DNA from 2 places in the Enterobacter sp. ECC_219_Taxon_10 genome. Region 1 is predicted to be linked to the other one. Evidence: predicted binding sites of a transcription regulator. Region 1 holds the regulator's gene; the other holds the start of a gene.
What was found. Region 1 encodes PhoB, which activates phosphate uptake and scavenging genes when phosphate is short. Its sites were predicted from a motif close to CTGTCATAAAACTGNCNNAT; they were not measured.
Positions count from the first base shown of each region.

Region 2: a site for PhoB is predicted at 3,689-3,708, ahead of phnC (phosphonate ABC transporter ATP-binding protein). Genes of this name have one in related genera too.

Region 1 covers NZ_CM178005.1:1,060,564-1,066,253, reverse strand. Annotated here, with positions in the region: gene brnQ (branched-chain amino acid transporter carrier protein BrnQ) at 1-1,307, opposite strand, end outside; gene phoR (phosphate regulon sensor histidine kinase PhoR) at 1,717-3,012, opposite strand; gene phoB (phosphate response regulator transcription factor PhoB) at 3,034-3,723, opposite strand; gene sbcD (exonuclease subunit SbcD) at 3,911-5,116, shown strand; gene sbcC (exonuclease subunit SbcC) at 5,113-5,690, shown strand, end outside.
Region 2 covers NZ_CM178005.1:393,237-398,926, reverse strand. Annotated here, with positions in the region: gene crfC (clamp-binding protein CrfC) at 1-2,212, opposite strand, end outside; gene AC4ICF_RS01775 (zinc ribbon domain-containing protein YjdM) at 2,806-3,141, shown strand; gene yjdN (VOC family metalloprotein YjdN) at 3,222-3,659, shown strand; gene phnC (phosphonate ABC transporter ATP-binding protein) at 3,796-4,584, shown strand; gene phnD (phosphonate ABC transporter substrate-binding protein) at 4,608-5,624, shown strand.

The sequences.
Region 1 (5,690 bases):
GATGCGACCTGACGCCCTGCAGCACGATCCCAGATAACCGCCAGAACCAGTGCAACAACGGTAGGCATCAGCCAGGCCAGGCCCTGCTCGGACAGCGGCAGACGCTGTGTCCAGGCTGGCAGAATTTCAGCGAACGCTGATGCTTTAATCCCGTCAAGGATACCAAAAATCAGGCTGATAAACATAGCTGGCGCAATAATTCGTGAGGAGTTATGCCACCACGGACGGGTGAAGCTCAACACCACCAGCACGATGCACGGCGGATAAATCGCCGTCAGCACCGGAATCGAGACCTGAATCAGGTGGCTCAGACCGAGGTTGGACACCGCCATGGAGAAGATACCGAGGATAAACACCAGGGTACGGTATGAGAGCGGCAGATACTGCGCAAAGAACTCTGCGCAGGCGCAGGTCAGGCCAACCGCGGTTACCAGGCACGCCAGGAAGATCAGTGCCGCCAGCAGCATACTGCCCGCACCACCGAAGGTGTGCTGAACGTAACCGTGCAGGATAGCCGCACCGTTGGCGTTTTGATCAACCAGCATCGCGCTATCAGAGCCCAGGCGGAACAGTGCCAGATACAGCAGCGTCAGCCCCACGCCGGCCATCAGGCCAGCCCAGATGGTATAGCGGGTCAGCAGACGCGCTTCGGTCACACCGCGGGAACGCGCGGCGTTAACGATAACGATACCAAACACCATCGCGCCCAGCGTATCCATCGTCAGGTAGCCGTTCACAAAGCCGTTAGAGAACGCGGCGTTTTTATAGGCGTCCATCGCGTCGCTAATTGGACCGGCTGGCCAGATGATGGCCGCCACGGCCAGCACGATCAGCGCCACAATTTTCAGCGGTGCCAGGAAGTTACCGACCGTGTCCAGCAGCTTGCCCGGATAGAGGGAAACCAGGATCACGATGGCAAAGTAAATCAGGCTGTAGATAAACAGCGGCATCGCGCCGTCGCCGGTCAGAGGAGCAATACCTACTTCGAAGGAAACGGTCGCGGTACGCGGGGTCGCAAACAGCGGGCCAACGGCCAGATAGCAGACGGTAGCCAGCAGTACGCCCGCCACTTTACCAATCGGGGTGCTGAGGCTATCCACGCCGCCGCCGACTTTCGCCAGCGCGACAACGGTCAGGACCGGCAGACCCACGGCAGTAATCAGGAAACCAAACGCGGCGGTCCAGACGTGTTCACCCGCCTGTAAGCCAACCATTGGAGGGAAAATGATGTTGCCTGCGCCAACGAACAGCGCAAATGTCATAAAGCCCAGCGCGATAATGTCACGCGATTTTAAGTGATGGGTCATAAAACCTTACTGCCTGTGGATGTGGTGTTGAAAACGTTGAGATTTTCGATTCCCCTGACGGGACGATACAGCCGAAAATTTGCTCAATTTCAGCGGGAAATGCTCCCGTCCTGGCGTGGAGAAGAATAGTTTTTCGATTTACCACGCAAATACAGTCGGTCTGACAGTATCTGGGGGGCAATTTAAACGCTTATAACGTTTAAAGGCAAGGTGGGATCGTAAAACCAGAACAATATGCCAGCATGAAAATACACTCCAGCACAATACGCTAATTATAAGAAAAACCCATGGCTAATCATGCGAACAAAAAACAGCCAGCCGTATAAAATTCACACGCGTTTCGCTTGACTGCAAAGCAAACGGGCCAGCAAACGCTGACCCGTGGAAAGGTAAAATGACACGCCTGCCGTCAGGCGCTCTTTTTGGCAATTAATCGTTCCGGGATAACGAAACTGAAGCGGGTTCCCTTACCCAGGGTACTCTGGATATCAAGACGGCTTTCATGGTGATTCACCGCGTGTTTCACAATCGCCAGCCCCAGTCCGCTCCCCCCCGTCTGCCGCGAACGCGCTTTATCCACCCGGTAGAAACGCTCGGTCAGGCGCGGAATATGCTCCGGGGCAATCCCCGGCCCGTTATCCTCCACGCTAAACTCGGCGCCTGTCGGCGTATGCTGCCAGCGCACCACGATATCCGTCCCTTCCGGCGTATGGTTTACCGCGTTGTACACCAGGTTGGAGATGGCGCTACGCAGTTCATCTTCGCTGCCCAGCACCTTCAGCGTGTTGTCGACCTCAAAGGTCAACTGATGTTTTTTATGGCTTAACGTCTGCGCTTCACGCTCCACGACGCGCAGCATCATTGGCACATCTATGGTGTCATTCAGCGCAAGCGACGGCGCCGCTTCAATCTTCGAGAGCGTCAGCAGCTGTTTCACCAGCCCTTCCATCCGGTGCGTTTGCTCGCGCATCGTGTGTAGCGCTTTTTCACGCGGCGCGCCTTCCAGGGTTTGCTCCTGCATCATCTCCAGGTAGCCCTGCAGCACGGTCAACGGGGTGCGTAGCTCGTGGCTCACATTGGCGAAGAAGTTACGACGCGCCCCTTCCAGCTGGTGCATCTGGGTAACGTCGCGCGCCACCATCAGCCACTGGCGATCGCTGTAGGGCATAACGCGGATTTCCAGATGGCGACCGTTATTCAGCTTCAGATTGTGTGGACGGGTAAAATCACGCTTTTTCAGATACAGCGTGAACTCGGGATAACGCAGAAGATTGAGGATGTTCTGACCATTATCGTCCGGCCAGCGCAGGCCCAGCAGCTGTTGCGCAAGGCCGTTACACCAGAAGATTGTCCCTTCTTCGGTTGTCAGGATCACCGCATCCGGCAGCGACTCTGCACCGCTGCGAAAGCGTTTGATCAGGCTTCCCAGCTCGCGACGGCGCTTTTTATTACGCATCTGCATCTGGTGCAGACCGTACAGCAGCGGCTCCCAGCTGCCGCTTCCCGGCGGCGGCGTCATGCTGCGGTCAACCCACAGCCACCATGAGAGACGCAGCAGGTTCCAGAAATGCCAGACTAACAGCCCGGTGACCGCCGCCAGCAGAAACCACGGCAGATGCCCAAGAAAGGCCCCCAGAATAAGGGCCGGAATACAGCATAAGATCAGTTCAAAGACGAGCCTTTTCCATGACAGACGTTCCAGCACGCGTCACACTCCTGTCATTGTTCAGAAACGGGTCGAGAAACGATAACCCGTGCCGCGGACCGTCTGTACCATGCGATCGTGGCCGCTCAGTTCCAGCGCTTTTCGCAGGCGGCGGATATGTACGTCAACCGTCCGGTCTTCGACATACACGTTAGTTCCCCAGACGTTATTCAGCAACTGCTCGCGGCTGTAAACGCGTTCCGGATGGGTCATAAAGAAGTGCAGGAGTTTAAATTCGGTAGGCCCCATGTCGAGGGGGTTTTCGCCGGTCATCACGCGGTGTGAGGTGGGGTCAAGGCTGAGGCCCTGCATTTCGATCACCTCTTCCACCGCCATCGGCGAAATCCGGCGCATGACGGCCTTAATGCGCGCTACCAGCTCTTTCGGGGAGAAAGGCTTGGTAATGTAATCGTCCGCGCCGGTCTCCAGACCGCGCACGCGATCCTCTTCCTCTCCGCGCGCCGTGAGCATCACAACCGGAATATCGCGGGTCAGCGCTTCACGCTTCAGGTGTTTGATAAACTGCAGTCCGGAGCCGCCGGGCAACATCCAGTCAAGCAGAATCAGATCGGGCCAGGGTTCATTCAGCTGGTTCACCGCGCTGTCATAATCTTCCGCTTCAACCGGCTGGAAGCCATTTTGTTCGAGCACGAAGCACACCATTTCACGAATTGGAGCTTCATCTTCTACGACCAGAATACGTCTCGCCATACTTTGCCCTGTCTTATCTTATTTAAGTTACAAGTTTGTAATGCGGCGCCATTATGCGTCAGTTTTATGACAGATTTATGAAAAACAGTACCACTACAAATGGCAAACTGTTGTTTTATTACAGCGGTTATTTTCCTCTCCCTGACAGTTTATAATCGCCCGCATCGTTTTTCGCCACGGATCTCCTATGCGCATACTTCACACCTCGGACTGGCATCTGGGTCAAAATTTTTACAGCAAAAGCCGTGCGGCTGAACATGAAGCGTTCCTGAACTGGCTGCTGGAAACGGCCCGGACGCACGAGGTGGACGCGATTATCGTGGCGGGTGACATCTTTGATACCGGCTCGCCCCCCAGCTATGCGCGTGAGCTGTACAACCGCTTCGTTGTCAACCTGCAGCAGACCGGCTGTCATCTGGTGATTGTCGCCGGCAACCATGATTCCGTCGCGACGCTCAATGAATCCCGCGACATCCTGGCGTTTCTCAATACCACCGTGGTCGCCAGCGCCGGGCACGCGCCCCAGATCCTGAAAAAACGCGACGGCACCCCGGGGGCGGTACTGTGCCCCATTCCGTTTTTACGGCCGCGCGACATCGTGCAAAGCCAGGCGGGGCTGTCGGGTGCGGAAAAGCAGCAGCATTTATTACAGGCCATCACCGATTATTACCACCAGCAGCATGCCGATGCCTGCGCCCTGCGCGGTGAACAGGCCATTCCGGTCATTGCCACCGGGCACCTCACCACCGTCGGGGCCAGTAAAAGTGACGCTGTCCGCGAGATCTATATCGGCACGCTGGATGCGTTCCCGGCGCAAAACTTCCCGCCAGCCGACTACATCGCGCTCGGGCACATTCACCGTGCCCAGGTCATCGGCGGCTGCGAGCATATCCGCTACTGTGGTTCCCCTATTTCGCTCAGCTTCGATGAAACCGGGAAAGCCAAGTCCGTGCATCTGGTGAGCTTCAGCGAGGGTAAACTCAGCGCCGTCGAGACGCTGGAGGTGCCGGTCACCCAGCCGCTGGCGGTGCTGAAGGGCGATCTGGACGCCATTACCGCCCAGCTTGAGCAGTGGCGCGGCGCGGAGCTTAACCCGCCCGTCTGGCTGGATATCGAAATCACCACCGACGACTATCTCCACGATATGCAGCGGAAAATTCAGGCGCTGACCGAAGAGTTGCCGGTAGAGGTGTTGCTGGTGCGCCGCAGCCGCGAGCAGCGCGAGAAAATTCTGCTCGGCACCCAGCGCGAAACCCTCAGTGAACTGCGGGTAGAAGAGGTATTTGAACGCCGCCTGTCGCAGGAAGAGATCGATGATGCGAAGCGCCTCCGGCTCAACGAGCTGTTCAGCCATACCCTGCACGCCCTCAATGACGAGGAAGAAAACGCATGAAAATTCTGAGCCTGCGTCTGAAAAATCTCAACTCCCTCAAGGGCGAGTGGAAAATTGACTTCACCGCGGAGCCGTTTGCCAGCAACGGCCTGTTTGCCATCACTGGCGCAACCGGTGCGGGCAAAACTACCCTGCTCGACGCCATCTGCCTTGCGCTCTACCACGAAACGCCGCGCCTGAATAAGGTCTCTCAGGCGCAAAACGACCTGATGACACGCGATACAGCCGAGTGCCTGGCGGAAGTGGAGTTTGAGGTGAAAGGCGTTGCCTATCGCGCCTTCTGGAGCCAGAACCGGGCGCGCAACCAGCCGGACGGGAACTTACAGGCACCGCGCGTGGAGCTGGCCCGCTGCGAGGACGGCAAGATTCTGGCCGATAAGGTTTCGGATAAACTGGAGCAAACCGCGGCGCTCACCGGGCTGGACTACGGCCGCTTTACCCGCTCGATGCTGCTCTCGCAGGGACAGTTTGCCGCCTTCCTGAATGCCAAACCGGGCGATCGCGCAGAATTGCTGGAAGAGCTAACCGGCACCGAGATCTACGGTCAGATTTCCGCCATGGTGTTTGAAAAACA
Region 2 (5,690 bases), 670 kb from region 1:
CGAGGCTATCACGCAAGCTTTCCTGTAAGCCGGTCAGGCATAACGAAAATTCTGCAAAGAACGTCGCCATTCCGGCCGTAACAGAGACATCGACCTGAGCGGACAAAGCTTTACGTATTTGTTCACAAAACTGATCAATATGTTGCTTAAATTTGTCATGCAGCTGCGCAATGTCGATAACATAGCGCGTGCGCGTGACCACATAATCATCCCAGCCCCAGCCAGGATTATTCAGCCACCGCGAAACGGTTTCACGCATACTGCTCCCGGCGGAAGGCTGACCTGCCGGGCGGTTATCCTCCGCAATAGCATCGTTAAACAGGGACCGCGTATTGAAATTAAGCTGGTTAGCCTGAAAAGCCGGGAAGCTGATCCGCGCCCGGAAGCCGGCATGGCTCAGATGCTCTTTAATACGCGTTTCAATGGGGCGCATAGCTTCATTCAGCGAACGCGCCAGCGTAGATTCCAGCTGATCGAAGCGTAACGCCAGCTCCCTGCAGATTTTCGTCTGCGCATCCAGCATGATCAGTTCACAGGAGGAGCGAATTTTACTCAGCGCGATCTGCGCCTGCCCTTCATCATCCAGAACCAGCTGTTTCAGCTCTTGCGGTTCGTCACCGCGGTGATTCAGCCGGTCAATGCCTGCCAAATCAAGAATATTGTGAGTGCTGAAAACCTGATCAATCGACTGATGAAGCGCCGTTTTCTGGGCCCCCATAAAGTCCGCGGTAGCGTTCAGCGCCTGCTCAACTTCATGTTTCACCTCATCGCTCACCGCGCGCTGACGCGTTTGCAGCAGCGCCATATCTTCTTCAAGACGCGCGATGTTCATTTCCAGCGCCTCAAAGGCCACCGTCAGCCCCTGATAGCGGAAGTCGAGATACTCCCGGGCATTCTGCGCGTAGTTGAGCAACTTATGCGACGCCGAACGCAGCGCGAATAACGAGGCATTGGCATAGGCGGCGTAAATCAGTTTGCGTATCGGTTGTTCAAACAGCGAATCTTCCCACAGCAAATCGGCTGCGTGACGGATATGGTCAATATCGTCCAGGTCCGCCGTACGCCAGCGGCGTCCGAGGGCAGCTTCGGCAAAATCCTGCACCCAGGGCTGCTCCTGATGATCCGGCAGGCGTCCGTGGCTATTCATTTCGTAGCGCGCACGGTTCGCCAGATACGCCCACATAGATGAAACAGGGTAGATCTGGCCAGGCGAAATATTGCCTTTCATTAAGGTACCAGAGATCATCGCCCTGACCTGCTCTTCATCGTCGCTATTGCGATCCTTCTGGTCGAATTTATTCACCAGCGCATAAAGAGGCACTGATTTCCCCGCCACCGAAATAGCCTGACGGACCTCTTCATCAGAAATAGATTTAAGCTGGGTATAATCCATCACCGCCAGCACCGCCGACGCGCGGGCGAGCTGTTCGCTAAGCATTTTTTGCAGATGCGGTTGTCCAGCCTCATTGGGGCCGGGGGTATCGAGCAGCGTCAACTGCCCGAGGTGGGCATCCAGACCCGCAAGATGCACGAACTCCACTTCAATCACCGGAATATGTTCGATGGCCGCGTATTCGGAAAACGGAAACGCCACGCCCAGCGCCTGGGAGAGTCTCACCAGGTCATTGAGACTTTTCAGGCAATGAAATATTGGCTGCGCGCCCAGATGATGCTTTTCAAAGGCCTCGCCTTTCTCAATGCGTTCAAGCAGCGTATTCATGTCCTTATCAATTTCCAGATGCAGAGCCAGCTTGCCGCGATCGTAATCGCAGAGCTTTTTCTGCAGCAGGTGGATCAAATCATCAATAGGAGAGGCATGTGAGAAGTGGAGCACCGGCTCCTTCTGGCCTGGCGTATGACGGATCAGCGTAGGAAGCGCCGTCATTGGGCGGTTGCGGTTCGGCAACACTTCGGTACCTACAATGGCATTAATGGTGGTCGATTTCCCCGCTTTCATCGTGCCAACGATAGCCAGAACCATTTCCAGACGTGTTATTTTGCGTAATTCATTATTCAGCGTTGCCTGCTGTGCTTCGACGCCCCGCGCACTAAAATGCAAAGGCAGAACGTTGTTCTTTTCTCCCGTAATAGCCGCCGTCGTGTTCTCCAGCATCGCTGTCGGCATTGACCTCAGGGTATCGAGATTTTGCAGGGCGAGCTGTAACAAACGTTCAGCTTCCTGGCTTAATTCAAAAATGGTCTGTGTGTGCATGATAAAAGCCTTTCCTTAACGCAAATTTATTACTTTTATTAAGCCACTTGTTTTAATTATAATGTTCAGGCTTATATGATCACGTGTGGAAAACATGTTCACCGGAATATAACTGATTGAAGATAATCAGAAATAAATGGCTATCCCTGCATGGCGTGTAAAGCTCTCCTCAAGGCCCGGAAGCCAAAAGATAAAAAGCCTGACCCATTTTAAGAAGCTCCAGGATATATCATCATTATTTACCCACCTAAAAAGAGAGGGATAGGCCGCCGCCATAAGAAATGTATGGCAGCAAAGTTCGAAGATAAATAACAATGTGTTGCTTCACCTTATCTGAAATGAAGGTGCGTAGCAATTTGCCGTAATAAAATATTCGATATATTTAGCGACTTCTCTTTCCACCGTGTTAATGACGTTAGCATCGCTTAGCTGACTGACAGTAAGTGTCACTCACAATACATTTTCTGCGTTTTTTAAATTCACAATATCACCGACAAACGTGTGGATTTGCGCTATACTTGCCGCCTTTTTCGGCACTCTGCCGTCATTAAGCTGGCACTTTCCAGCGCGTTAACACTTTTGAGGATACCGATATGCAACTCCCACACTGTCCAAAATGCAATTCTGAATACACCTATGAAGATAATGGCATGTTCATCTGCCCGGAATGCGCACACGAATGGAATGATGCCGAGCCAGCGCAGGATGCTGATGCGCTGGTCGTCAAAGATGCGAACGGCAATCTGCTGGCGGATGGCGACAGCGTCACCGTGGTGAAAGATCTGAAGGTGAAAGGCAGCTCTTCCATGCTGAAGATTGGTACTAAAGTGAAGAATATCCGTCTGGTTGAAGGCGATCATAATATCGACTGCAAAATTGACGGCTTCGGTCCAATGAAACTGAAATCTGAGTTCGTGAAAAAGAACTGATTTACCCGCCCGGTGGCGCTTCGCTTACCGGGCTTTCGGGAACTACACTTAACGGGCTTTTCTTACGTGAGGTAAAGATTATGCCGTTAAGTCCCTACATCTCTTTCGCCGGCAACTGTGCAGAGGCTACCGCCTTCTATCAGCAGGCCGTCGGCGCAGAACTCCTCTATAAAATAACCTTCGGCGAAATGCCAAAAAGCGATAACAGCGAAGAAGGCTGTCCGTCCGGCATGCAGTTTCCGGATTCGGCTATCGCCCACTCCAATGTCCGCATTGCGGGCAGCGATATCATGATGAGCGACGGGCTGCCGCCGGGCAGCAGCGCACAGTACGCGGGCTTCACGCTGGTGCTCGACACGCAGGATGTGTCGGAAGGCAAGCGCTGGTTCGACAACCTCGCCGATGGCGGCAATATCGAAATGGCCTGGCAGGAAACCTTCTGGGCGCACGGCTTCGGTAAGGTCACCGACAAATACGGCGTGCCGTGGATGATTAACGTCGTTAAGCAACAGCACTAATTTTCGGGCGGTGGGCGGTCTGCCTCCGCCTGTCATCAAACTCCCCTCAACTCTTCAAACTCCCGCAACCTGCACTTAACCCAAATGTCATATTGATGCGCGAGCATGAGGCCACATTTATCGTGAGGCCCAGCACATGCAAACTGTTATCCGCGTCGAGAAACTGAGCAAAACCTTCAATCACAACAAGGCGCTGCATGCCGTTGATCTGACCGTCCAGCAGGGCGACATGGTGGCGCTTCTCGGGCCGTCTGGTTCGGGAAAATCCACCCTTTTACGCCACTTAAGCGGCCTCATTACCTGCGATAAAACGCCGGAAAGCCACGTCGAGCTGCTGGGCAACACCGTGCAGCGCGCAGGGCGTCTGGCGAGCGACATTCGAAAAAGCCGCGCCCGGACGGGCTACATCTTCCAGCAGTTCAACCTGGTGAACCGTCTTACGGTGCTGGAGAACGTGCTGATTGGCGCCCTCGGCAGCACCCCGTTCTGGCGCACCTGCCTGCGCTGGTTCTCCCCATCCCAGAAGCAGGAAGCCTTACAGGCGCTGACCCGCGTCGGCATGGCGCACTTCGCCCACCAGCGCGTCTCCACCCTCTCCGGTGGACAACAGCAGCGCGTCGCCATCGCCCGCGCGCTGATGCAGAAAGCGCAAATCATTCTGGCCGACGAGCCTATCGCCTCGCTGGACCCGGAATCGGCGCGCATCGTGATGGAAACCCTGCGCGACATCAACCAGAACGACGGCATTACCGTGGTGGTCACGCTGCATCAGGTGGATTACGCCCTGCGCTACTGCGAGCGCATTGTCGCCCTGCGGCAGGGGCATGTCTTCTTTGATGGCGCGAGCCATCAGTTTGATAACGAACGTTTTGATCATCTCTACCGCAGCGTAAACCGCGTCGAAGAGCGCGCGCAGGCTGCATAACGTCCCCATAACGAGGAATGGAAATGAACTATAAAGCCGTTGCCGCGCTGGCCTTTACCAGCATGTTCAGCATCAGCACCCTGTTAAGCCCGGCGTATGCGGAAGAGCAGGAAAAAGCGCTGAATTTCGGCATTATTTCGACGGAATCACAGCAGAACCTGAAGCCTCAGTGGGAACCGTTCCTGAAAGATATGGAAACCAGGCTGGGGATCAAAGTAAACGCCTTCTTCGCCCCGGACTACGCGGGTATCATCCAGGGAATGCGCTTCAACAAAGTGGACATTGCCTGGTACGGTAACCTCTCGGCGATGGAAGCGGTGGACCGCGCCAACGGCCAGGTCTTTGCCCAGACCGTTGCGGCAGATGGCTCCCCTGGCTACTGGAGCGTGCTGATCGTCAACAAAGACAGCCCGATCAACACCCTCAACGACATGATCGCCAAACGCAAAGAGCTGACTTTTGGTAACGGCGATCCGAACTCCACCTCCGGCTTCCTCGTTCCCGGCTACTACGTCTTCGCGAAAAACAACATCTCCACCAGCGACTTCAAACGCACGGTGAACGCCGGGCACGAAACCAACGCGCTGGCCGTGGCGAACAAGCAGGTGGACGTTGCCACCAACAACACAGAAAACCTCGACAAGCTGAAGACCTCCGCGCCGGACAAGCTGAAAGAGCTGAAGGTCATCTGGAAATCGCCGCTGATCCCTGGCGACCCAATCGTCTGGCGCAAAAATCTCTCCGAAAGCACCAAAGACAAGGTCTACGACTTCTTTATGAACTACGGCAAAACGCCGGAAGAGAAAGCGGTTCTGGAACGTCTGGGCTGGGCACCGTTCCGCGCGTCCAGCGATCTGCAGCTGGTCCCGATTCGCCAGCTGGCTCTGTTTAAGCAGATGCAGGCCGTGAAGGACAACAAAGGGCTCAAGGACGAGGAGAAGACCAGCAAAGTGTCTGAAATCCAGGCTCAGCTGGAAGACCTCGACCGCCTGACCGCCGCGCTCGGCGCGATGACCAGCGTGAATAAAGCGGTGCAGTAACGCAAGTCCCCTCTCCCTTGAGGGAGAGGGTTAGGGTGAGGGGGAAATGCGCACGCTGATGCCCTC